4 regions of the Arthrobacter sp. B0316-1-20 genome follow, and region 1 is predicted to be linked to each of the others. Evidence: riboswitches for the same ligand, from Rfam matches in the RefSeq annotation. Region 1 holds a riboswitch; each other region holds the start of a gene.
The links. Region 1 has a riboswitch for S-adenosylmethionine ahead of AC5RW2_RS09905 (flavin reductase family protein). Riboswitches for the same ligand answer to the same signal wherever they lie in the genome.

Region 1 (5,533 bases):
TGAAGGGCGGCTTTACCGCTGCCCGGACCGCCTGGCTGCGATAGCCATGCCGGCCAGCACTACGGCGCCGATCATCAACAGCACGGACACCACAATCAGCGGCGGCATGATGTCCAGCCCCATGATGGACGGCATCACGGTCAGGCTGACGGCGAAGAGGGCGACGACGGCAGCAGCGAGCCAGAGGGCAACGGCACGGGGGTTGGATCCTTCCACGCCTTCCACTCTATCGGCGCATAGCTCCGGCTTTGTGACGCGGACCGGAGCCCGCCGAATAAAGCCCCGGGCTGTCCGGATGGGATAATTTCGCCCATGGCTCCAGCAATCGCGTACCAAGGTGAACCCGGCTCGAACTCGCATATGGCGTGCCTTGAGGTCCGGCCCGGCTGGGACGCGGTGCCGTGCGCCAGCTTTGAAGACGCGTTCGCCGCCGTCACGAGCGGCGAAGCCGAACTGGCGATGATCCCTATTGACAACTCGATCGCCGGCCGGGTGGCGGACATCCATGCCCTGCTGCCCCGGACCACGCTGCAGATCGTGGAGGAATTCTTCCTGCCCATCCGCTTCAGCCTGCTCGGCATTCCGGGTGCCACGGTGGAACAGGCCCGTGAAGTGCACAGCCACATCCATGCATTGGGACAGTGCCGCAAGCTGATCCGCCGCTTGGGGCTGACGCCGGTCATCGCAGGCGATACCGCCGGATCGGCCCGTGAGGTAGCCGAATGGAACGATCCGACCAAGGTCTCGCTCGCGCCGCCGATGGCTGCAGAACTTTACGGCCTGCAAGTCTTCGCCGAGAAAGTAGAAGACGATCCGACGAACACCACCCGGTTTGTGGTGCTGGCCGACCGTCGGCCCGTGCCCAGCCGCGAGGAGCTGTCCGGGCCCGCGGTGACCAGCTTTGTCTTCCGGGTGCGGAACGTTCCCTCGGCGCTGTACAAGGCCCTCGGCGGCTTCGCGACCAACGGCATCAACATGACCCGACTGGAGAGCTACATGGTCGGCGGCGAATTCGCTGCCACCATGTTCATGGTGGACGTCGAAGGCCATCCGGAGGACCAGTCAATGATCCATGCCTTCGAGGAACTGGAATTCTTCACCACCGAAATCCGGATTCTGGGCGTCTATCCCGCGCATCCGTTCCGGCTTAACCGCGGCGCGGACCAGCCAGCCGACGCCTGAGTCAGCGGAATGCGGGTGCCCGCGCTCGGCCCCGGAGGTTCTTAACGAACTGTTACCCGTGTTTGACCGGGGACACATCGCACTCTTACCGTGGAAATGAATCACGAGCGCCAACTTCACAGCCCTGGCTGGTTGGCCGGCAACCCTCTACCGTAGCGGGGTGCTCCAGGTGATGATTCGGCCCGCCGGGTTTGTCGGCAGGCAAGTACGCGTGTCCTCCGGCAGCAGCGGATGCGCCCTAGCTTCAAGGATGGCCATGTCCCTGCACAACGACTTGACCCCGAACACCCTGCGCTCCGCCTTCGGGCGCTTTCCCTCCGGAATCGCAGCGCTCTGCGCCGTCATCGACGGCAAGCCCCAAGGCATCGTCGCTTCCTCCTTCACCGTGGGCGTTTCGCTCGAACCGCCGCTGGTGATGTTCGCGGTGCAGAACACCTCTCGAACCTGGCCGCTGGTCCGCCAAGCCGGTCGGATCGGTGTATCGGTGCTGGGCACAGGGCACGACGGCGTCTGCCGCCAGATTGCTTCCAAGAACGGTGACCGCTTCGCCGGGCTGAGCCTGCACCGCACCGACCAGGACGCGCTCTTCCTCAACGACGCAGCGCTCTGGCTGGACTGCTCAGTGCACCAGGAGGTTCCGGCCGGAGACCACCAGGTGGTGCTGCTGGAGGTACATGGGCTAACCACGCATAACGGCGCGCACCAGCCGCTGGTCTTCCACGATTCCGTGTTCCGCCGGCTGGAGCAGCCCGCGTTCGTTTAGGGAAGCGGACGCCCCCGTGCCGCAACCCACAGCGCGTACCAATCCTGCCGGGTCATCGCGGCGCCGATCTCCTCGGCTTGGGCGCAGCCCTTGATCCGGTCCGGGTTGCTGGTACCGACGACCGGCCGGATGTTGGCGGGATGGCGCAGCAGCCAGCCCAGCACCACGGCTTCCTGCGTGCAGCCCTTGTCCCGCGCCAGTTCGGTGACCAGAGCCGCCGTCGCTTGGTCCGCAGCGACCTCGGTTCCTGCTTGGCCGACGGTGGCGTGGTTGCCGGCGTCCGGCTCCATCGGCCGGCCGCTGTAGCGGCCCCGGGCCAGCGAGCTCCACGCCTGCAGCTCCACCTGGTGCGCAGCGCAATACTCCAGGGTGCCGTGCGGGAAGCTGACGGCCGCGCCTTCCGGGTGGTTGACCAGCACACCTGATTCAAGCCAGTCCCGCCGGTACAGGCTCATTTCCAGCTGGTTTACAGTAAGCGGCTCGTCAAGCGCTGCCTGCAGCCACCGCATCTGCTCGCCGGACATGTTCGAGACGCCCAGCCGGCGGACCTTCCCCGCCATCCGGAGGTGGCTGAAGGCCTCGGCGATCTCTTCAGCCGGGGCCAGCGGGTCAGGCCGGTGGATCAGCAGCGTGTCCAGGTGGTCGGTGTGCAGGCGGCGCAGGCTTTCCTCGGCACTGGCCATGATCGCCTCGCGAGATGAGTCATACTGCCCGGCCAGCCCGGGAGCGGGCAGCCGGATGCCGCATTTGCTCTGCAGCTGGATGGTTTCCCGGAGTTCCGGGCGCTCGGCCAGCACCCGGCCGAACGCCGCCTCCGCCTTGCCGTGGGCGTAAATGTCGGCGTGGTCGAAAATCCTGATGCCGATCTCCAGCGCCGCTTCCACCACCGTGTGGGCGGCGGCGACGTCGGCTGCCTCCAACGGGCCGCTCCCCCAGCCACCGCCCAAACCCATGCAGCCGAAGATCAGGCGGGATCCGGCGTCGTCCATTGGCATGTCCCTTCGCTGGGCAGGCTTCCAGCGTACGTCAGCGCCGTGCCGGAATCGGGGGTTGTGCCGCTCCGCGGACGGCAGTACGGTACACACGCGGGGCGGCGGGCGTCCCCAGGCAACCACATCAAGGCCGCCTGCGCCACCCGCGCCGCCGGAAAGTTCACCATGGCAGTACCTCCCAGCCCAGACCGGGGCCAGCAGCCTGCCGGCCCTTCAACAGCACCGGTTTCCGTCCCCACGGACCAGGACCGGAACCACGTCCGGGACCGCGCGGCGACCGCACAGCCGCGGATCATGGTGGTGTTCCTGGGGCTGATGCTCGCCGTGCTGCTGGCCGCGCTGGACCAGACCATCGTGGCGACCGCGCTGCCCACGATCGTCGGGGACCTGAATGGGCTGGAGCACATCTCGTGGGTGATCACCGCCTACATTCTGGCCGCCACCATCGGGCTGCCGATCTACGGCAAGCTCGGCGACCTGTTCGGGCGCAAGAGCATCTTCATCTTCGCGATCGCAGTGTTCCTGGGCGGCTCCATGCTCTCCGGCATGGCCCAGAGCATGCCGCAGCTGATCGCCTTCCGCGCCATCCAGGGGGTTGGCGGCGGCGGGCTGATGATCGGCGCGCAGGCGATCATCGGTGATCTTGTTTCGCCGCGCGAGCGGGGCAAGTACATGGGTTTGATCGGAGCGGCTTTCGGACTCGCTTCGGTCAGCGGGCCGCTCTTGGGCGGGTTCATCACCGACAACTGGAACTGGCGATGGATCTTCTACATCAACCTGCCGCTGGGGGCCGCGGCGCTGGTCGTCATCACCACCACCCTGCACTTGCATAAGCCGGGCGGGCCCCGGCCCAAGCTGGACTATCTGGGCACCTTCCTGCTGGCGGTCGCCAGTGCGGCGGTCATCTTGTTCACCAGCTGGGGCGGGACCACCTATCCGTGGGACAGCCCGGTGATCATCGTGCTCGGCGCCCTCACCGTGGTCGCCTCGGTGTTGTTCGTGCTGGCCGAGCGCCGGGCCGTGGAACCGGTCCTGCCGCTGCGGCTGTTCCGCGACCGGGACTTCACGCTGCCCACCCTGATGGGCGTGTGTGTGGGCATTGCGATGTTCTCGGCGATCGCCTATTTGCCCACCTTCCTGCAGATGGTCAACGGCGCCAGCGCCACCGAGTCGGGCCTGATGATGATTCCGATGACGGCGGGCATGGTGGGGGCCACCACCATCACCGGGCAGCTGGTGACCCGCACCGGCCGCTACAAGGTCTTCCCGATCATCGGCACCGCGCTGATCGCGGCCGGGCTGGTCATGCTCTCGCGGATTTCCGACACCACGCCGTACGCGTTCACCGCCGCCGGCATGCTGGTGCTGGGGCTAGGACTGGGCTCCATCATGCAAAACCTGGTGCTGATCGTGCAGAACAGCGTCCGACGTCGGGATCTGGGCACCGCTACTTCGGCCACCAACTACTTCCGCCAGATCGGCGCCACCTTCGGCATTTCGCTCTTCGGCGCTATTTTCATCAGCCGGTTGACCGAGCAATTTTCGACGGCGCCGCCCGAGTTGCTGACGACGATGCGTTCCGGAGGCGGCCAAAGCTTCAGTTCGCTCGGCCCCGCCGTGGTCGCTTCGCTGCCGGCCCCGGCCCAGGAGTTCATCGCGCATGCCTTCGCCCAGGCGCTGCCGCCTATCTATCTTTACGCCGTCCCCATCGTGCTCGCCGCCCTGGTGCTCGCCTGCTTCGTCAAGGAGATCCCGCTCTCGGAGGAAGTGGGCACCCCGACCAGCCGGGACCGGACGGAGTAAGCCGGCACACGGCGGGACTGTGGTTCCCGTGCCGCTGTAACGTGAAAGCATGACTACGCGCACGATCGGAACGCTTGACGTCGGCAGCATTGGGCTGGGCTGCATGAACCTGAGCCACGCGTACGGGATCCCGCCGGCCCGCGAGGACGCGGCGAAACTTCTGCTGCATGCACTGGACGCGGGCGTGAGGCACTTCGATACCGCTGCGCTGTACGGGGCCGCCGCGAACGAGGAACTGATCGGCGAGGTGTTGGGCTCCCGGCGGGAGGAGTACTTCCTGGCCAGCAAGTGCGGCATGACAAGCGTGGCCGGCCGGCGGGTCATCGACGGGCGCCCGGAGACGCTCAGGGCAACCTGCGACGCGGCACTGCAACGGCTGCGCACGGACCACATTGACCTCTACTACCTGCACCGCTGGGACAAGACCATCGCCGTCGAGGAGTCGGTCGGCGCGCTGGCCGAGCTGGTCACCGCCGGCAAGATCGGGGCGATTGGCCTGTCCGAGGTCTCCGCGACAACCCTGCGCCGGGCGCATGCGGTGCACCCGATTGCGGCCCTGCAGACCGAATACTCGCTCTGGACGCGCAATCCGGAACTGGGAACGCTGGCAGCCTGTGCGGAACTCGGCACGGCCTTCGTCGCCTTTAGCCCGCTGGCGCGCGGTTTCCTCACCGGCACACTGGATGATCCGTCGGCGCTGCCAGCGAACGACATCCGCCACGGTATGCCGCGCTTCTCCGCCGAAAACTACCCACAGAACCTGGCGCTGCTGGATGGATTCCGTGCCATCGCG
Region 2 (5,533 bases), on a different contig from region 1:
CCGACCACAAACGGATGCCGTTGGGCATCAGCCGTGACCTGGCGATGGCGCTTGCCAACCACGGCATCGCGTCGCTGCGCTACGACAAGCGCGGTACCGGCGACTCGGAAGGATCCTTCTGGGCGGCCGGCTTCCGTCAGAACAGCGACGACGCCGCGGCCGCCCTCCGCTGGATGGCCGCCCGGAAGGCCGCGGGCCTCCCGGTATTCCTGGTCGGCCACAGCGAAGGCAGCTACCACGCGGCGGCCGTGGCGGCAGAGCCCGGTACCCGGGTGGACGGGGCTGTGCTGCTTTCAGCCTCGGCGCAGACAGGCTTTGAGACAGGCAGGTGGCAGACGGCCCAGATCAGCGACTCGCTGCCCGCCTTCCCGCGCTTGCTGCTGAAGCTTTTCCGCCAGGACCTGGTTAAGGTGCAGGCGAAGTCGGTGGAAAAACTTCGGGCCACCACCGAGGACGTGGTGCGCATGCAGGGCCGTAAGATCAATGCGCTCTGGCATCGGGAGTTCCTCGACTTCGACCCCGTTCCGAACTTGGAGCGCCTGCACATGCCGGTGCTGGCCATCACGGGCACCAAGGACGTACAGGTGGACCCGGCCGACCTGGACATCATCGCGGCCACCGTCCCCGGCCCGGTGACCACGAGGAAGATCGAGGACCTGTCGCACCTGCTGCGCCGCGACCCGAAGGTTCCGACCCTCTCCGACTACAAGCGCCAGATCCGCGAGCCCGTGGACGCTGAAGTGCTGGAACTGGTGGGGAACTGGGTGGCGGAGCACGCCGACGCAGCGGCGGCCCGGTTGGCCGGCTAGCCCCAAACCATCGACTGTTCAGCTGACGCCCTTAAACCGACGGTTTGAGGGCGCCTGCCGACTCCTCGATGAGGGCGGCTGAGGGGGAGAGGGCCAGCGGCGGTTCCGGTGCCGAAGAGTCGCGGGTAGGGTCGAGCCATGGCACACCAGAATGACCCTGAAGTCGTCCGGCGGCTGCTGGAAACCCCCGGCCGCTGGGCAGTCGTCGGCCTGTCCACGAACCCGCACCGGGTGGCCATGCGCATCTCCCGGTACCTGATGGACCAGCTGGACATGGAAGTCGTCCCCGTCAACCTGCAGGGCGACGACGTCCTCGGCCTGACCGGTTACCAAAAGCTCGGGGACATTCCCGGCGAGATCGACGTGGTGGACTGCTTCGTAAACTCGCAGAAGGTCGGCCCGGTGGTGGACCAGGCCATCGAAGTCGGTGCCAAGGCGGTGTGGCTCCAGTTGGGCGTGATCGACGAAGCCGCCGCGGAAAAGGCCAAGGCGGCCGGGCTGGACGTCGTCATGGATACCTGCCCGGCCATCGAGGCCCCGCGCTTCGGGCTGTAACAGCAGCTCACGGGCTACGGTCAGCCCTGCCCCGCCTTCGGACCGCCTCGAGTCCCCGCATCACTCGTACATGGCGATGAAGCGGCCGACTACACCTCCCGCGCGAAGCTTGTCGATTGCGCCGGGAATGTCGGCATGCTTGATGTGGTTCATGGGTGGCTTGAGCTGACCGCTCTTCATCAGCTCGTAGATGCCGGCAAGATCCTCCTTGGTGCCGGACTTTGAGCCCCTGATGGAGAGCTGGTTGATGATGATCGGGTAGGTATTGATGGTCGATTCCAACCGGCCCATGCCCACCTGAACCAGGGTGCCGAACTCAGCGAGGGTTTCGATGGCGGCCGAGGTCGTGGTGCCGAAGCCGGCGTAGTCAACGATCAGCTCCAGGTTTTTGTCCTTGAACTCTTCGATCGAGGCGCCGACGCCAGCCAATCCGATCTCGTCGGCCAGTTTCTGGGTTTCCGGATTGACCTCGGCGCCGTACACCTCGGCGCCGACCAACGCGGCACAGCGTGCACCGATATAGCCCAGTCCGCCCAAGCCGATGACGCCGACCTTCATGCCGTTCTTCGCCCCGCCGACCGCCATCATGGCATGGTAGGCGGTCAAGCCGGCGTCGGTCGCCATGGCGCCGAGGTCGAACGGCACTTCGTCGGGCAAGGCGACGAGATTGTCGTCGGTCGCGCGAAGCTTGGCGGCGAAGCCTCCATCCCACTTCCCGTAACCCAATGCGTCCCCGTCCGACATCACCGGAGAGAGGCCTACGCGGTCGCCAATCTTCCAATGGTCCATGCCCTCGCCGACCTCGCTGATAACGCCGGCGGATTCATGGCCCATGGTGCGGGGCAGGCCGTGCTGGAACAGCGCCATCCATCCCGGATCATCGAGCGTCGAGACGTCCGAATGACAGACCCCCGACGCCTTGACGTCGACGACCACTTCACCGGGGCCAGCGTGGGGTTCCTGAACCTCATTAAGCTCCAGCGGCTTCTTCGTGCCGACAAATTGCCATGCCTTCATGATGAACCTCCCGTACGACGGCCAGCGGACGGTGCCCGTCCCGGCCCGGCCATATTGGCAGTGCACCTCCACGGTAGTCCCCTCGTAACCAGGCCAGTAGGGGACAGCCGCGCAGAGGAATGCGCACGGCTCAATGCGCCGGGCGGAAGCCTGCAGCCCCAGCCCGTGGAGCCGGGCGGAAGCCTGCCGGCCCCAGCCCCCGGAGCCGGCTGGGGCGACGGGCCGTCGTCGTCATCAGAAGCGGTTTCCGTAACAAACGGCAGCAGAATGTCATGGCCTGTCATGTGCTTCCCTGCGCCGGATCGGCCCCGGCATACTCGACTCCGAGATCAAGAGTCCCAACGACAAGCTCTGGCTGGTTGGGCGGCAACCCTCTCCCGTAGCGGGGTGCCCCAGATGAGGATCCGGCCGCGCACAACACCGTGCCCGGCAAGTACGGCCCCCTCCGGGCTGCGCCCCAACCGTGACGGTTGCTGCGCCGCGGGTCCGGATGGGAGCCCCGCCGTGAGGAGCCAACATGACCGCCGTCGTGACCGCCAACAACCCGCAAACCCGCCGAGCCCCGTGGGCCGGACAGGCTACCGCCGAGGAACTGGCCCGATGGCAGCAAGTAGCCGAAGGCGTTGCCGCCGCGCTGGCCCCGGACGTGCTGGAGCGCGACCGACGCAACGCCGACCCGCACGCCGAGGTGGAGCTGCTGCGCAACTCGGGCCTGCTCAACCTGATTATCCCGGCCGAATGGGGCGGCGAGGGCGGGCACTGGGAGAGCGCGCTGCACGCCGTGCGCATCCTGGCCCGCACGGACGCGTCGATCGCGCAAATACTCGGTTACCACTACGCCAACCTGGGCGCCGTCGTGTTCTACGGTGATGCGCAGGTCCAGGAACGACTGCTCCGCCGCTCCGCGCGGGGCCGCTGGTCCTGGGGCGACTCCGTGAACCCGGTGGACCCGAATCTGGAACTGGTTCCCGACGGCGACGGCTTCCGGCTGAACGGCACCAAGCACTTCTCCACCGGCGCTTCCGTCGGCGACGCCATTCTGGTCAATGCCGTGATCGCGGCCGGACCCGAGCGGGGCAAGTTCCTGGCCCTCGCGCTGGAGCATGACCGAACGGGCATCGGATACCTCGGGGACTGGGATGCGCTCGGCCAGCGGCTCTCGGCCAGTGGTTCGGTGAAGTACGACGGCGTGCAGGTCACCGCCGCGGACATCATCGGTGAGGTGGGGGAGGAGCCTTTCTCCACGCTGGTTACCCCGTACATCCAGCTGGTTTTCGGCAACCTCTACCTGGGCATCGCGCAGGGGGCGCTGGACCGCGGGCGCCGGATCACGCTGGCGCGCCGGAACTCCTGGTTCCTCAGCGCGCAGGAGACCTATGCCCAGGACCCGCTGACCCAGCGGGTCTATGGCGAGCTGGTGTCGCGGGTCGCCGCGGTGGAGGCCCTGGCCGACCGGACGAACGCCAGGTTCGACGCTGTTATTGCCGCCGGCGCGCAGCTGAGCGCCGAAGCCCGGGCGGACCTCGCGCTCGAAATTGCGAGGCTCAAGGTCGTGTCGACCGAGGTGGGGGTGGACGTGGCGAACCGCATCTTCGAGACCACCGGCTCGTCCTCCGCGAAAACCGAGGTCGGGCTGGACATTTTCTGGCGCAACATCCGCACGCACACCCTGCACGACCCGGTCGACTACAAGAAGGTCGAGGTCGGCGCCAACTACCTGCTCGGCGACGTCCAGCCGATTTCGCTCTACACCTGAGCGGAGCAGGACGCCGCCCACCCTGCCCGCAGCCCGCGGGTCGCCTCATGACTGCCCGCCATCCGCGGGCCCATCACCGATGGCCCCAACCCGCGGGCCCCATCACCGCTGCCCCCAACCCGGGCGCCCCATCTGACGCCCTCACGGCCGGACCTCCAGGAGAACCACCATGACTGAAACACTCGACAACCTCGCCACGGCCTTCGACGCCGCGGCCGCCAAATACCGTCCGATCTTCGCGCGCATCGCCGCCGGGGCGGTAAGCCGCGAGCTCACCCGCGAGCTGCCGTTTGAACAGATCGGCTGGCTGAAGGACGCCGGCTTCGGCGCCGCCCGGATTCCGGCCGAGTTCGGCGGCGACGGGCTGGACTGGGAAGAGTTCACCCGGCTCCTGATCGAGCTCGCCGCCGCGGACAGCAACATTCCGCAGGCGCTGCGTTCGCACATCGCCTTGGTGGAGGAGAACCTGTACCACCACGGGCGCACCTCGGACCGCGGCGCCTGGCTGCGGCGCTTCGCATCCGGCGAGCTGGCCGGCAACGCCTGGACCGAACCGGGCGCCGGGGGAACCGCCACCGTGCTGTCCGAGACCGGCGGCAAGCTGCTGCTGAACGGCCGCAAGTTCTACACCACCGGCACCATCTTCGCGGACTGGATCGATGTCACCGCCAAGCGCCCGGACGGCTCCGATGTCTCGGTGATCATCTCCACCAAGACGCCGGGCGTGGAAACCTTCGACGACTGGGACGGTTTCGGCCAGCGGCTCACCGGCAGCGGCACCACCGTGTTTACCGACGCGGTGGTGGACCCGGCCAACGTGTCCGCCTTCGCCGACCGCTTCCCGTACCAGACGGCGCTCTACCAGCACATCCTGCTGGTGACCCTGGCCGGCATCGCCCAGGCCGTCACCAGCGAAGCCGCAGAGAACGTGCGGGACCGCAAGCGGGTGTTCGGCCACGGAAACGCCCCGCTGGTCCGGCACGACGCGCAGGTCCTCCAAGTGGTCGGCGAAATCAGCGCCACATCCTATGCCGCGAAGGCAACCACCCTCGGCGTTGCCCGCAGCCTGGACCGCGCCTTTGCCTCGCGGCAGTCAGGCGCCGATGCCGAGAAGGCGGCCAACATCGCCGTCGAACTGGAATCGGGCCGGGCGCAGATTGTGCTCAGCGCCTTGGTCCCGAACGCCGCGGGCGCCCTCTTCAACGCGCTCGGCGCCTCCTCCACCAGCACCGGCAAGGCGCTGGACCGGCACTGGCGCAACGCCCGCACAGTCGCCACCCACAACCCGTTCATCTACAAGGCGCGGATCGTCGGTGACTGGGAAGTCAACGGCGCCGAGCCCCCGTACGTCTGGTCGATTGGCGAGGCCAATGCCGACGCCGCGCGTCAGCCACAG
Region 3 (5,533 bases), on a different contig from region 1:
GGACCGGATGGAGAAGTTGGCTGGGCTGATCGGAAATCAGGCGTTCCCGCTCTCGGCCGTCACTTCGGTAGAGCTGCTGGCGGATGCATTCGACGGCGTGCACGGACTGCGTTCTCCCGGTTTGGCGATTCCGGGCCGGACGCGGATTGGAACATGGCGCGGCCGCGGCAAGACCCTGGCCGTCGCCCGCCAGGGGACTCCCGCCGTCCAGCTGGACTTGTCCGGCCAGAAGTACGCCCGCGTCGTCGTCTCGCTGCCGGACGCCGAGGACGTCGCGGCGCAGATCCGCGGGGCTGCGGGCCTGCCTGCCGAGCAGCAAGTCACCGAGGAAGAGGTCCGCTTCTCCTCCGGGACCGTGCAGTTGGTGGGAACCTGGGCCAAACCGGCCGGAACGGTTCGCGGAGCGGCGCTGATCCTGCCCGGCTCCGGTCCCGTTGACCGCAACGCCGACCACAAGCGGATGCCGCTGGGCATCAGCCGCGACCTGGCCCGCGAGCTCGCCGACCATGGCATCGCCTCGCTGCGCTACGACAAGCGGGGCACCGGCGCCTCGGATGGCACCTTCCTGGCGGCCGGCTTCCGGCAGAACACCGACGACGCCGCTGCCGCCCTGCGCTGGATGGTCGCCCAAAAAGCGGCCGGCCTGCCGGTTTTCCTGGTCGGCCACAGCGAAGGCGGCTACCACGCTGCCGCCGTGGCAGCGGACCCCGGCACCCGGCTGGACGGAGCCGTGCTGCTCTCCACCTCGGCGCACACCGGCTTTGAGACCGGCAGGTGGCAGGCGGCCCAGATCGGTGATGCGCTGCCGGCGTTCGTGCGCATTCTGTTGAAAGTCCTGCGGAAGGACATGGTCACCATTCAGGCCACGTCGGTGGAGAAAATCCGGACCACCACCAAGGACGTGGTGCGGATGCAGGGACGCAAGATCAACGCGCTCTGGCAGCGGGAGTTCATCGACTTCGACCCGGTTCCGTATCTGGCGCGTTTGCAGGTGCCGGTGCTGGCCATCACCGGCACCAAGGACGTCCAGGTGGACCCGGAGGACCTGGACATCATCGCGGCCACCGTGCCCGGCCCGGTGACCACGCGGACAATCGAGGACCTCTCGCACCTGCTGCGCCGGGATCCGAAGGCTCCGTCCTTGTCCGACTACAAACGGCAGATCCGCGAGCCCGTGGATGCGGAACTGCTGGAGTTAGTGGGCAACTGGGTGGCAGAGCATGCAGACGCCGCCGCCGCTGAAAAGGCTGGTACCGGCAGCGCATCCTGACCGCCCCGGCCAGCCGATGCCACAGGCCCGCTAGCCCCTGCCCCGCGGACCCATCCGCTGTCAACGGACCCACTGAGCCGGCACCCCAGAACCATCGACTTTGCAGATAACGCCCTTAAACCGCGGTTTAAGGGCGTTATCTGCTTCCTCGATTCGGGATGCTGGCGGGAGACCCGGTGGCGAAGGTACCGGTAGAGGGAACTGATGGGTAGGGTGGCGCCATGGCACACCAGAATGATCCCGAAGTGGTCAGCCGCCTGCTGAGCACGCCTGCCCGCTGGGCCGTCGTCGGCCTGTCCACGAACCCGCACCGGGTCGCGATGCGCATCTCCCGATACCTGATGGACCAGCTGGACATGGAGGTGGTTCCGGTCAATCTGAAGGGCGAGGACGTCCACGGCCTGACCGGCTACCGCAAGCTTGCAGACATTCCGGGGGAGATTGACGTGGTGGACTGCTTCGTCAACTCGCAGAAAGTGGGCCCGGTGGTGGACCAAGCCATTGAAATCGGCGCGAAGGCGGTCTGGCTTCAACTGGGCGTCGTCGACGAAGCCGCCGCGGAGCGGGCCAAGGCGGCAGGCCTCGACGTCGTCATGGACACCTGCCCGGCCATCGAAGCCCCGCACTTCGGTCTGTAGCTGCCGCTGGCAAGACGGCGTCATCCCAAGCCGATTTCGGCGGGTGGCCGGCCCTTCGGGTGGGCGGCCGGAACGCAGGGAGTCACTGCGTTATCCGTCAGCGCGATTATTCGTACATCGCGATAAAACGGCCGACGACACCTCCGGCGCGAAGCTTGTCGATCGCGCCAGGGATGTCGGCATGCTTGATGTGGTTCATCGGTGGGTTGAGCTGACCGGTTTTCATGAGTTCGTAGATGCCGGCCAGATCCTCCTTGGTGCCGGACTTCGAGCCCCTGATGGTGAGCTGGTTGATGATGATCGGGTAGGTGTTGATGGTCGATTCCAGCCGCCCCATGCCGACCTGGACCAGGGTGCCGAACTCGCCGAGGGTCTCGATAGCGGCCGAGGTGGTGGTGCCGAAACCGGCGTAGTCAACGATGAGTTCCAGGTTCTTGTCCTTGAACTCATCGATCGAGGCGGCGACGCCGGCCAATCCAATCTCGTCGGCCAGCTTCTGGGTTTCCGGGTTGACCTCGGCGCCGTACACCTCGGCGCCGACCAATGCAGCGGAGCGTGCGCCGATGTAGCCGAGGCCGCCGAGGCCGATGACACCGACCTTCATGCCCTCCTTGGCACCGCCGACCGCCATCATGGCATGGTAGGCGGTTAGGCCGGCATCGGTCGCCATCGCGCCGAGATCGAACGGCACTTCATCGGGCAGGGCAACGAGATTGTCGTCGGTCGCGCGAAGCTTGGCGGCGAAGCCTCCATCCCACTTGCCGTAACCCAGCGCGTCCCCGTCTGACATCACCGGAGAGAGGCCCACACGGTCGCCAACCTTCCAATGGTCCATGCCCTCGCCGACCTCACTGATAACGCCGGCGGATTCGTGGCCCATGGTGCGGGGAAGGCCGTGCTGAAACAGCGCCATCCATCCTGCATCATCGAGCGTCGTGACGTCCGAGTGACAGACACCGGAGGCCTTGACGTCGACAACCACCTCGCCGGGGCCAGCGTGCGGCTCCTCAACCTCGTTAAGCTCCAGCGGCTTGTTCGTTCCGACAAATTGCCATGCCTTCATGATGAACCTTCCGTGCGCCGACCGCCTGGACGGTGCCCGCCCCGGCTTGGCCGATATTGGCAGTGCAACTCCACCGTAGTCCCGTCACTGTCTGGCCAGTAGGGGTAGTCCGTTGGGAGCGCGCATCCGGCTGAAAACGCCGGCCTGGCTGGAGCACTCCGCGGAGCCGGCTGGGGCGAGCGGCCGCCGTCGTTATAAGACCTTCTCCGTAACAATCAGCAGCGGTACGTCATGGCCCGTCACATGCTTCACAGCGCCGGATTCGGCCCGGCAGACTCTTCCCCAAGATCAAGAGTCCCAACGACAAGCTCTGGCTGGTTGGGCGGCAACCCTCTTCCGTAGTGGGGTGCCCCAGATGAGGATCCGGCCGCGCACAGATCCGGTGCCCGGCAAGTACGGCCCCTGCCAGGCTGCGTCGTCGACCGTGACGGTTGCTGCGCGCCGCAGGCGGGAGCCCCACCCCAAGGAGGCGCCATGACCGCCGTCGTCATTGAAGAAAACCAGCAGACCCGCCGTTCCCCGTGGACCGGACACGCCAGCCGCGAAGAGCTCGCGCACTGGCAGCGGATCGCCGAGGGCGTGGCCGCCGTGCTGAGCGCGGACGTGCTGGAGCGCGACCGCCGGAACGCGGACCCGCAGGCCGAAGTGGAACTGCTGCGCAGTTCCGGCCTGGTCAACCTGATCATCCCCAGCGAGTGGGGCGGCGAGGGCGGCCACTGGGAAACCGCGCTGCACGCGGTGCGGATCCTGGCCCGGACGGATGCCTCGATCGCGCAGATCCTGGCCTACCACTACGCCAACCTTGGCGCCGTGGTCTTCTACGGCAACCCGCAGGTCCAAGAACGACTGCTCCGCCGCTCGGCCCAGGGCCGCTGGTCCTGGGGCGACTCGGTCAACCCGGTGGACCCGAACCTGGAACTGGTTCCCGACGGCAACGGCTACCGGCTGGACGGCGTCAAGCACTTCTCCACCGGAGCGTCGGTGGGCGACGCGATCCTGGTCAACGCCGCGATCACGGCCGGTCCCGACCAAGGCAAGTTCCTGGCCTTGGCCCTGGAACACGACCGCGCGGGGATTTCCTTCCTCGGCGACTGGGACGCGCTGGGCCAGCGCCTCTCCGCGAGCGGCTCCGTGAAGTACGACGGCGTGCTGGTCACCTCCGCTGACATCATCGGCGAAGTGGGGGAGGAGCCATTCTCTAGCCTGGTGACGCCCTACATCCAGCTGGCCTTCGGCAACCTCTACCTGGGCATCGCGCAGGGTGCGCTGGAACGCGGACGCCAGATCACCGTGGCGCGCAAGAACTCCTGGTTTCTCAGCAGCGCCGAAACCTACGCCCAGGATCCGCTGACCCAGCGGGTCTACGGGGAACTAGCGTCCCGCGTGGCAGCCGTGGAAGCGCTGGCGGACCGGACCAACGAGCGCTTCGACGCCGCCATCGCCGCCGGCGGGGACCTCACGGCCGAGGCACGCGCTGGCATCGAGATCGAGATCGCCCGGCTCAAAGTCGTCTCCACCGAGGCGGGCGTGGAGGTGGCCAACCGCATTTTCGAAGTGACCGGTTCCTCCTCCGCGAAAACCGAGGTGGGGCTGGACATCTTCTGGCGCAATGTCCGCACGCACACGCTGCACGACCCGGTGGACTACAAGAAGGTCGAGGTCGGCGCCAACTTCCTGCTGGGCGAAGTCCAGCCGATCTCGCTCTACACCTGATCCGCGCAAACAGCCCTACCCGTCCCGACCTCGGCCGTGCATGGCAGAGACCCAGGAGCACCACTATGACTGAAACCCTTGACCACGCAACGACAGCCTTCCACGCCGCCCCTTCCGTCCACGCAACGCCGGCCTTCGAAGCGGCGGCCGCGAAGTACCGGCCCATTTTCCAGCGCATCGCCGCAGGAGCACTCGACCGCGAACTGGCCCGCGAGCTGCCGTTTGAACAGATCGGCTGGCTGAAAGGCGCCGGTTTTGGCGCCGCCCGGATCCCCGCCGAACTCGGCGGCGACGGGCTGGACTGGGAAGAGTTCACAGAACTGCTGATCGAGCTGGCCGCTGCGGACAGCAACATCCCGCAGGCGCTGCGCTCGCACATAGCACTGGTGGAGGAGCACCTGTACCACCACGGCCGCAGCGGGGACCGCAGCGTCTGGCTGCAGCGCTTCGCCTCCGGTCAGCTGGCCGGGAACGCGTGGACCGAACCGGGCGCCGGCGGAACCGCCACGGTGCTCACCGAGTCCGGCGGCAGGCTGGTGCTGAACGGCCGCAAGTTCTACACCACGGGCACCATCTTCGCCGACTGGATCGACGTCACCGCGAAGCGGCCCGACGGCTCGGATGTCTCGGTGATCATCTCCACCAAGACAGCCGGCGTGGAAACCTATGACGACTGGGACGGCTTCGGCCAGCGCCTGACCGGCAGCGGCACCACGCTTTTTACCGAAGCCGAGGTGGACCCGGTGAATGTGTCAGCGTTCGCGGACCGCTTCCCGTACCAGACGGCGCTCTACCAGCACATCCTGCTGGTGGCCCTGGCCGGCATCGCGCAGGCGGCCTCCACCGACG
Region 4 (5,533 bases), on a different contig from region 1:
AAGACCAAGTCTTCGTAAACGTATCTAAGGGTAGGCAGCCCACTGAGCATGCCCGCATTGTTCCGTCTCCGGTCTTTGAGGAAGGTCGCGCGATCCCAGTGGAAATCGAATCCGTCCAGCTCAATGATGAGACGGCCTTCCACCAGCAAGTCCACCCGCCCGAGCCCCCGGATCAGCACCTGTGCTTCCACGTGGAGCCCGGCAGCGCGAAAGAGTTCCCGGGCAATGACCTCCAACGGCGAGTCGGCGTCATGGCCTATGCCCTGCACCAGCTGCCGCCGCAAGCCGTTTCGTGTTCCCGGCAGACGATCCATAAGCTCTGCCTTCGAAACCCGTCTTAGGCGTACCGCTGACTCGGCTATAACCAGCGCCTCCAAGCGCGGCCGGCAGCGGATTGCGTGCAGCACACAATCCAGGGTCCCTACGTAACCCCACCTCCCCTCAGCTGCGAGCCTGCCACGGTGCTTGATCACGGTCTCAGGTTGTCTGCCATGATCCGTCCAGAGATGCAATTGGGGCGGGTCTTTCACTGTCCAGAGTCCCAGCTCCCCGGCGGCCGAGACGCACGTGATGAGCCCGCCAGCCATCATCGCGATGCGCAGATCGGCATCCGCATTGGCAGTGCCTACTAGCCCCCGTCGAAGGGACGTCACGGCGCCCGACGCGATGGCCACCTTGATCGCATCCGGTCCGATGCCCGCCCTGCGCAGGTCCTTGACGAGGGCTGTTCCTCCTCTTTTCGCCACCCAGCCGGCGATCATTTCGGGAGTCTGCATGTAATCGAGGATGACCGCACCCTTCGGCCGCCACCACTGCCGGCCCGAAATTGTGGACATCGGATGACCAGCAATGAGTAGCGGCCGCCGAAGACCTGCGAAAGGACTGCGTCGCGCGCGCCGAAGGCTTCGCGGCCCAATTGAGTCAGCCAGTCCTCCGGCGGGGCCGCGAGAGGCTTCCCGGCTCGGCGTGGACCCGCTTACTCCTGACTCAAGGCGCGCACCAGCGAGTTAAACCGCTCGTTGGCGGCCAGGTCATCGATCAGGACCGCCGCCCCGTCGGGCCCGGCCAGCGGGATCCGCCAGTTCGGGTATTCGTCCGCGGTGCCCGGCTGGTTCTGGGTTCGAAGCTCCCCCACCGCGTCCGTGAGCGCAACGCCCAGCAGCACCGACGGGGTCTGCGTGATGAACGCGTGCAGCGCCTCGACGGTGCGTTGTTCGGCGGCGGGGCCGGCGCCGTCGTCGTGCTGTGGCGCGGCCGGCACCCGCGAGCGCACCGTGGAGAGCACTGCCTCTTGGGCTGCCTGGTCCAAAGCCCGTTCCTCCTCCACGGGCCGGTTCAGCAGGCCCAGCGATTCGCGCAACTCCACGTGCTTGCCCGCCAGGTAGCCGGCGGTGGGCGGCAGGTCGTGCGTGGTGACGCTGGTCAGGCAGGAACGGCGGTACCGCTCGGGTGCGCGGGGGCTGCCGTCCTCGTACTCAAACCACAGGATGGAGGTCCCCAGGATGCCGCGCTCGGCCAGGTAGTCCTGCACGCCCGGCTCGAACACCCCGAGGTCCTCACCAATGACGACGACGCCGGCCCGTTCCGCTTCCAGGGCGAGGATGCCGATCAAGGCCTCGTGATCGTAGTAAACGTAGGCGCCTTCGCCGGGAGGGCTGCCGGCGGGGATCCACCAGAGCCGGAACAGCCCGAGGATATGGTCCACCCGGATGCCGCCGGCGTGCCGCAGGATGGTCCGCAGCATGTCCCGGTAGGCAACGTAGCCGGATTCGGCCAGGCGGTGCGGATGCCACGGGGGCTGTGACCAGTCCTGGCCCTGTTGGTTGAACATGTCCGGCGGCGCGCCCACGGAGATGCCGGGGGTCAGCACATCCTGCAACGTCCAGGCGTCGGCGCCGGTGGGATGGACGCCGACGGCGAGATCGTGCACTATCCCGATGTTCATTCCCGCATCGAGGGCGCTGGCCTGCGCCGCCTCGAGCTGCTCGTCGCACAGCCACTGCAGCCATTGATGGAACTCGATGCGGTCCTTCAGCTCGCTGCGCTGCGCTTCGATGAACACGGCATCCGACCACTCCGGTGCCCCAGCCGGAACAGTTTCGGCCATGGCACACCACAGGGCAAAGCGCTCCAGCCCCTCGCCTTCCTGCGCGCGGAAGGCCTCGAACCGCTGCTGGCGTTCCGCGGACCGGGGCACAGCGAAGACCGTTTCCAGCGCCTGCAGCTTGGCCGCAAAAACCGGGTCGCGGTCCAGGATGCCGGCGTCCAGGTTCGCGTCGTGGAAGTTGTTGGCCAGCGGGATGCCGCTGGCTTCGGGCACGTCCTCGACCCGCAGGTACAGCGGATTGACGAACCGGCGCGTGGAGGGCAGGTAGGGCGAGGGCTCCACCGGCGGTTTCGGCTGGGCCGCGTGCAGCGGGTTGATCAGGACGAAGCCCGCGCCCTTTGCGGCAGCCGTCTCGGCGAGGCTGGCCAGATCATGCAGGTCGCCGATGCCCCAGGAGGACCGCGAGCGCACGGAGTACAGCTGTGCCATCAACCCCCACGTGCGGGGCAGGCGGTCCGCGGTGGTCAGGCGCCGCGGGGTGACCACGAGGGCGCACCGCGCCTCGCTGTCGGTTGGCTCCGGGGCCGCGCCGGTTCCGGGCTCCATCGATTCCGACCGGTCCGGGGCCGCGCCGGTCCCGGCCTGCATCACCTCCGGCATTTCCGGGGCTGCGCCGGTCCCGGCCTCCACCGCCTCCGGCCGCTCCGCTACCTCCAGCGTGTGCCAGCCCAGCGGGATGTCCGCCGGCACCACCGCCGTGAAACGAACAGGCGGGGCACCTTCCGCATCCTCCGACCCGCCGGCCAGCACCTCGACGTCGCGCCGGGAGCCGTCCTCCAGCAGGATCCGGACCCGCGGACGGACGCCGCGCCGCGCATTGACCGGAACCTCGGTGGCAGCGCCTTGGCGGACGACGACGGCGGGCGGCAGCGTGCGCTGCACCGGTGCCAGTTCAGCGGCCCGGAGGGAAGCCGTCACGTCGTCGTCGGTGGCACAGGGGACGCCCAGCGCGGTGAGGACGGAAACCAGCGTTGCCTCACTGACTGTTTTCTCGTCGCCATCCCAGCCGCGGAAGGTAATGCCAACGCCATGTTTTCCCGCGAGGCGCTGCAGCGCCGAAAGTTCAGCCATAGACCCAATCTACGGTGAACTGTCCGGACCCGGGAACGTTCGTCACGCCGGTACGGCGAAGGTCGTGGCTCCGACGCGCGGCGAGCACCGCCGTCGTGCCGGGCATTCGCAGGCCGGACAAACAGCGAGGCGTCGTCCGCAATTCCGAACGTCCAAAGCGTTCGCGAGGCCGGGCGGCGAAGGCGGGCACCGCCGTCGTACCGGGCCGCCGCAAGCCCGGGCATCCGCACGGCGTGCTGCCTCAGGGCCCGGGCGCCCACAGCCCGGACGCAACGCGGCTCAACATTTTTTGGTGCCGCGGCCGTTGGTTGCGAGAATGGACGGGACCATCCCGAGCGGTTGAGAGATCTGGCTCTTTGACACCGCAGCAACCATCCGGACGCCACCGGAAAGGTGCTACCGCCAGAAGCGATGGAGAGAGCGCAAGCAATCTTTGATCCAGACGGTGCCTGCCGGTGCCGCCAGGACCGTCATTCCGGGAACCCAAGTTTTGAAGGAGCAACCGCCTGATGGCTGAACGCACATTCGGTTTCCGCACCCGTGCCCTGCACGCCGGCGGCACGCCCGACGCCGAGCACGGTGCCCGGGCCGTACCGATCTACCAGAGCACCTCGTTCGTGTTCAAAGACACCGACGACGCCGCGAACCTCTTCGCGCTGCAGAAGTACGGCAACATTTACTCGCGCATCGGCAACCCCACGGTCGCCGCGTTCGAGGAGCGCATCGCCTCGCTCGAGGGCGGCATCGGCGCGGTGGCCACGTCCTCGGGCATGGCCGCCGAGTTCATCACCTTCGCGGCCCTGGCCGGGGCGGGCGATCACATCGTGGCCTCGTCCAAGCTCTACGGCGGCACCATCACCCAGCTGGACGTGACGCTGCGCCGGTTCGGCGTGGAGACCACGTTCGTCGACTCCAACGACCCGGCCGACTTCGCCGCGGCCATCGGGGAGAACACCAAGGCCGTCTACACCGAGATCGTGGCCAACCCGTCCGGCGACATCGCGGACCTCGCCGGCCTGGCCGCGGTGGCGCACGACGCCGGGCTCCCCCTGGTCGTGGACGCCACCCTGAGCACGCCCTACCTGATCCGTCCGATCGAGCACGGCGCGGACATCGTGATCCACTCCGCCACCAAGTTCCTGGGCGGCCACGGCACCACCCTGGGCGGCGTCGTCGTCGAATCCGGCCGTTTCAACTGGGGCAACGGCAAGTTTCCGCAGATGACCGAGCCGGTGCCCAGCTACGGCAACGTGTCCTGGTGGGGCAACTTCGGCGAGTACGGCTTCCTCACCAAGCTCCGGTCCGAGCAGCTGCGCGACATCGGCCCGTCGCTGTCGGCACAGTCCGCGTTCCAGCTGCTGCAGGGCGTGGAAACGCTGGCGCAGCGGATGGACGAGCACCTGGCCAACGCCCGCACCGTGGCCGAGTGGCTGGAAGCCGACGAGCGCGTCTCCTGGGTCAGCTACGCCGGCCTGCCCGGGCATCCGCATTACGAGCGGGGCCGGAAGTACCTGCCCAAGGGCGTGGGCTCCGTGTTCAGCTTCGGCGTCAAGGGCGGCCGCACCGCAGGCCAGAAGTTCATCGAATCGCTGCAGCTGGCCAGCCACCTGGCCAACATCGGCGACGCCCGCACCCTGGTGCTGCACCCGGGATCGACCACCCACCAGCAGCTCACCGCCGACCAGCTGGTGGCTGCCGGCGTGCCCGAGGACCTGATCCGCATCTCGGTGGGTCTGGAAGACGTGGACGACATCCTCTGGGATTTGGACCAGGCGCTGGCCGCCTCGCAGCAGGCCGGCGCCGAGCACGGCCCCAGCCGCGACCATGAGGACGCCGCGTTCGACAGCTCCGAGTTCGCCTCGCCCAGCTATGCCGGCGAATCCTGCACGATCCCGGCGGAGCGCTCCCCCCGGACAGAGCCCGGAACGCGCGTAGTCGAGTCCGTCGAAGAACTGATCGAAGCCGAAGAAGGAGCCGCCAAGTGACCGCGACACCGGAACGCACCTGGATCGGCCCGTCCGCCGCGGAGCGTCTGAACATCCTGCGCAACACCAAATCCATCGCCATTGTCGGCGCCTCGGACAAGCCGAGCCGGGCCAGCTACTTCGTGGCCACGTACCTGCTGTCCAGCTCGCCGTACAAGGTGTATTTCGTGAACCCGGTGGCGAAGGAGATCCTGGGCCAGCCGGTGTACAAGTCGCTGGCGGACCTGCCCGAGGTGCCGGACCTGGTAGACGTCTTCCGCAGGCACGACGACCTGCCCACCGTTTTGGAGGAAACCCTGGCCGTCGGCGCCAAGACGCTCTGGCTGCAGCTGGGCTCCTGGCACGAGGAGGTCGCGGCCCGGGCCGAGGC

Region 2: another riboswitch for S-adenosylmethionine. It lies ahead of AC5RW2_RS20165 (acyl-CoA dehydrogenase family protein); the one in region 1 lies ahead of AC5RW2_RS09905 (flavin reductase family protein).
Region 3: another riboswitch for S-adenosylmethionine. It lies ahead of AC5RW2_RS25470 (acyl-CoA dehydrogenase family protein); the one in region 1 lies ahead of AC5RW2_RS09905 (flavin reductase family protein).
Region 4: another riboswitch for S-adenosylmethionine. It lies ahead of AC5RW2_RS20225 (O-acetylhomoserine aminocarboxypropyltransferase/cysteine synthase family protein); the one in region 1 lies ahead of AC5RW2_RS09905 (flavin reductase family protein).

Annotation. Positions count from the first base shown of each region.
Region 1 covers NZ_JBNHHC010000005.1:85,502-91,034, reverse strand. The annotation lists gene AC5RW2_RS09915 (hypothetical protein) at 13-216, opposite strand; gene AC5RW2_RS09910 (prephenate dehydratase) at 313-1,182, shown strand; SAM riboswitch class IV at 1,282-1,396, shown strand; gene AC5RW2_RS09905 (flavin reductase family protein) at 1,439-1,945, shown strand; gene AC5RW2_RS09900 (aldo/keto reductase) at 1,942-2,934, opposite strand; gene AC5RW2_RS09895 (MDR family MFS transporter) at 3,103-4,740, shown strand; gene AC5RW2_RS09890 (aldo/keto reductase) at 4,790-5,533, shown strand, end outside.
Region 2 covers NZ_JBNHHC010000012.1:80,275-85,807, reverse strand. The annotation lists gene AC5RW2_RS20180 (alpha/beta hydrolase) at 1-809, shown strand, start outside; gene AC5RW2_RS20175 (CoA-binding protein) at 948-1,364, shown strand; gene AC5RW2_RS20170 (zinc-binding dehydrogenase) at 1,425-2,453, opposite strand; SAM riboswitch class IV at 2,709-2,823, shown strand; gene AC5RW2_RS20165 (acyl-CoA dehydrogenase family protein) at 2,899-4,137, shown strand; gene AC5RW2_RS20160 (acyl-CoA dehydrogenase family protein) at 4,307-5,533, shown strand, end outside.
Region 3 covers NZ_JBNHHC010000018.1:22,789-28,321, forward strand. The annotation lists gene AC5RW2_RS25455 (alpha/beta hydrolase) at 1-1,270, shown strand, start outside; gene AC5RW2_RS25460 (CoA-binding protein) at 1,492-1,908, shown strand; gene AC5RW2_RS25465 (zinc-binding dehydrogenase) at 2,015-2,971, opposite strand; SAM riboswitch class IV at 3,258-3,373, shown strand; gene AC5RW2_RS25470 (acyl-CoA dehydrogenase family protein) at 3,446-4,684, shown strand; gene AC5RW2_RS25475 (acyl-CoA dehydrogenase family protein) at 4,750-5,533, shown strand, end outside.
Region 4 covers NZ_JBNHHC010000012.1:93,165-98,697, forward strand. The annotation lists gene AC5RW2_RS20215 (endonuclease domain-containing protein) at 1-776, opposite strand, end outside; gene malQ (4-alpha-glucanotransferase) at 977-3,178, opposite strand; SAM riboswitch class I at 3,502-3,596, shown strand; gene AC5RW2_RS20225 (O-acetylhomoserine aminocarboxypropyltransferase/cysteine synthase family protein) at 3,688-5,163, shown strand; gene AC5RW2_RS20230 (CoA-binding protein) at 5,160-5,533, shown strand, end outside.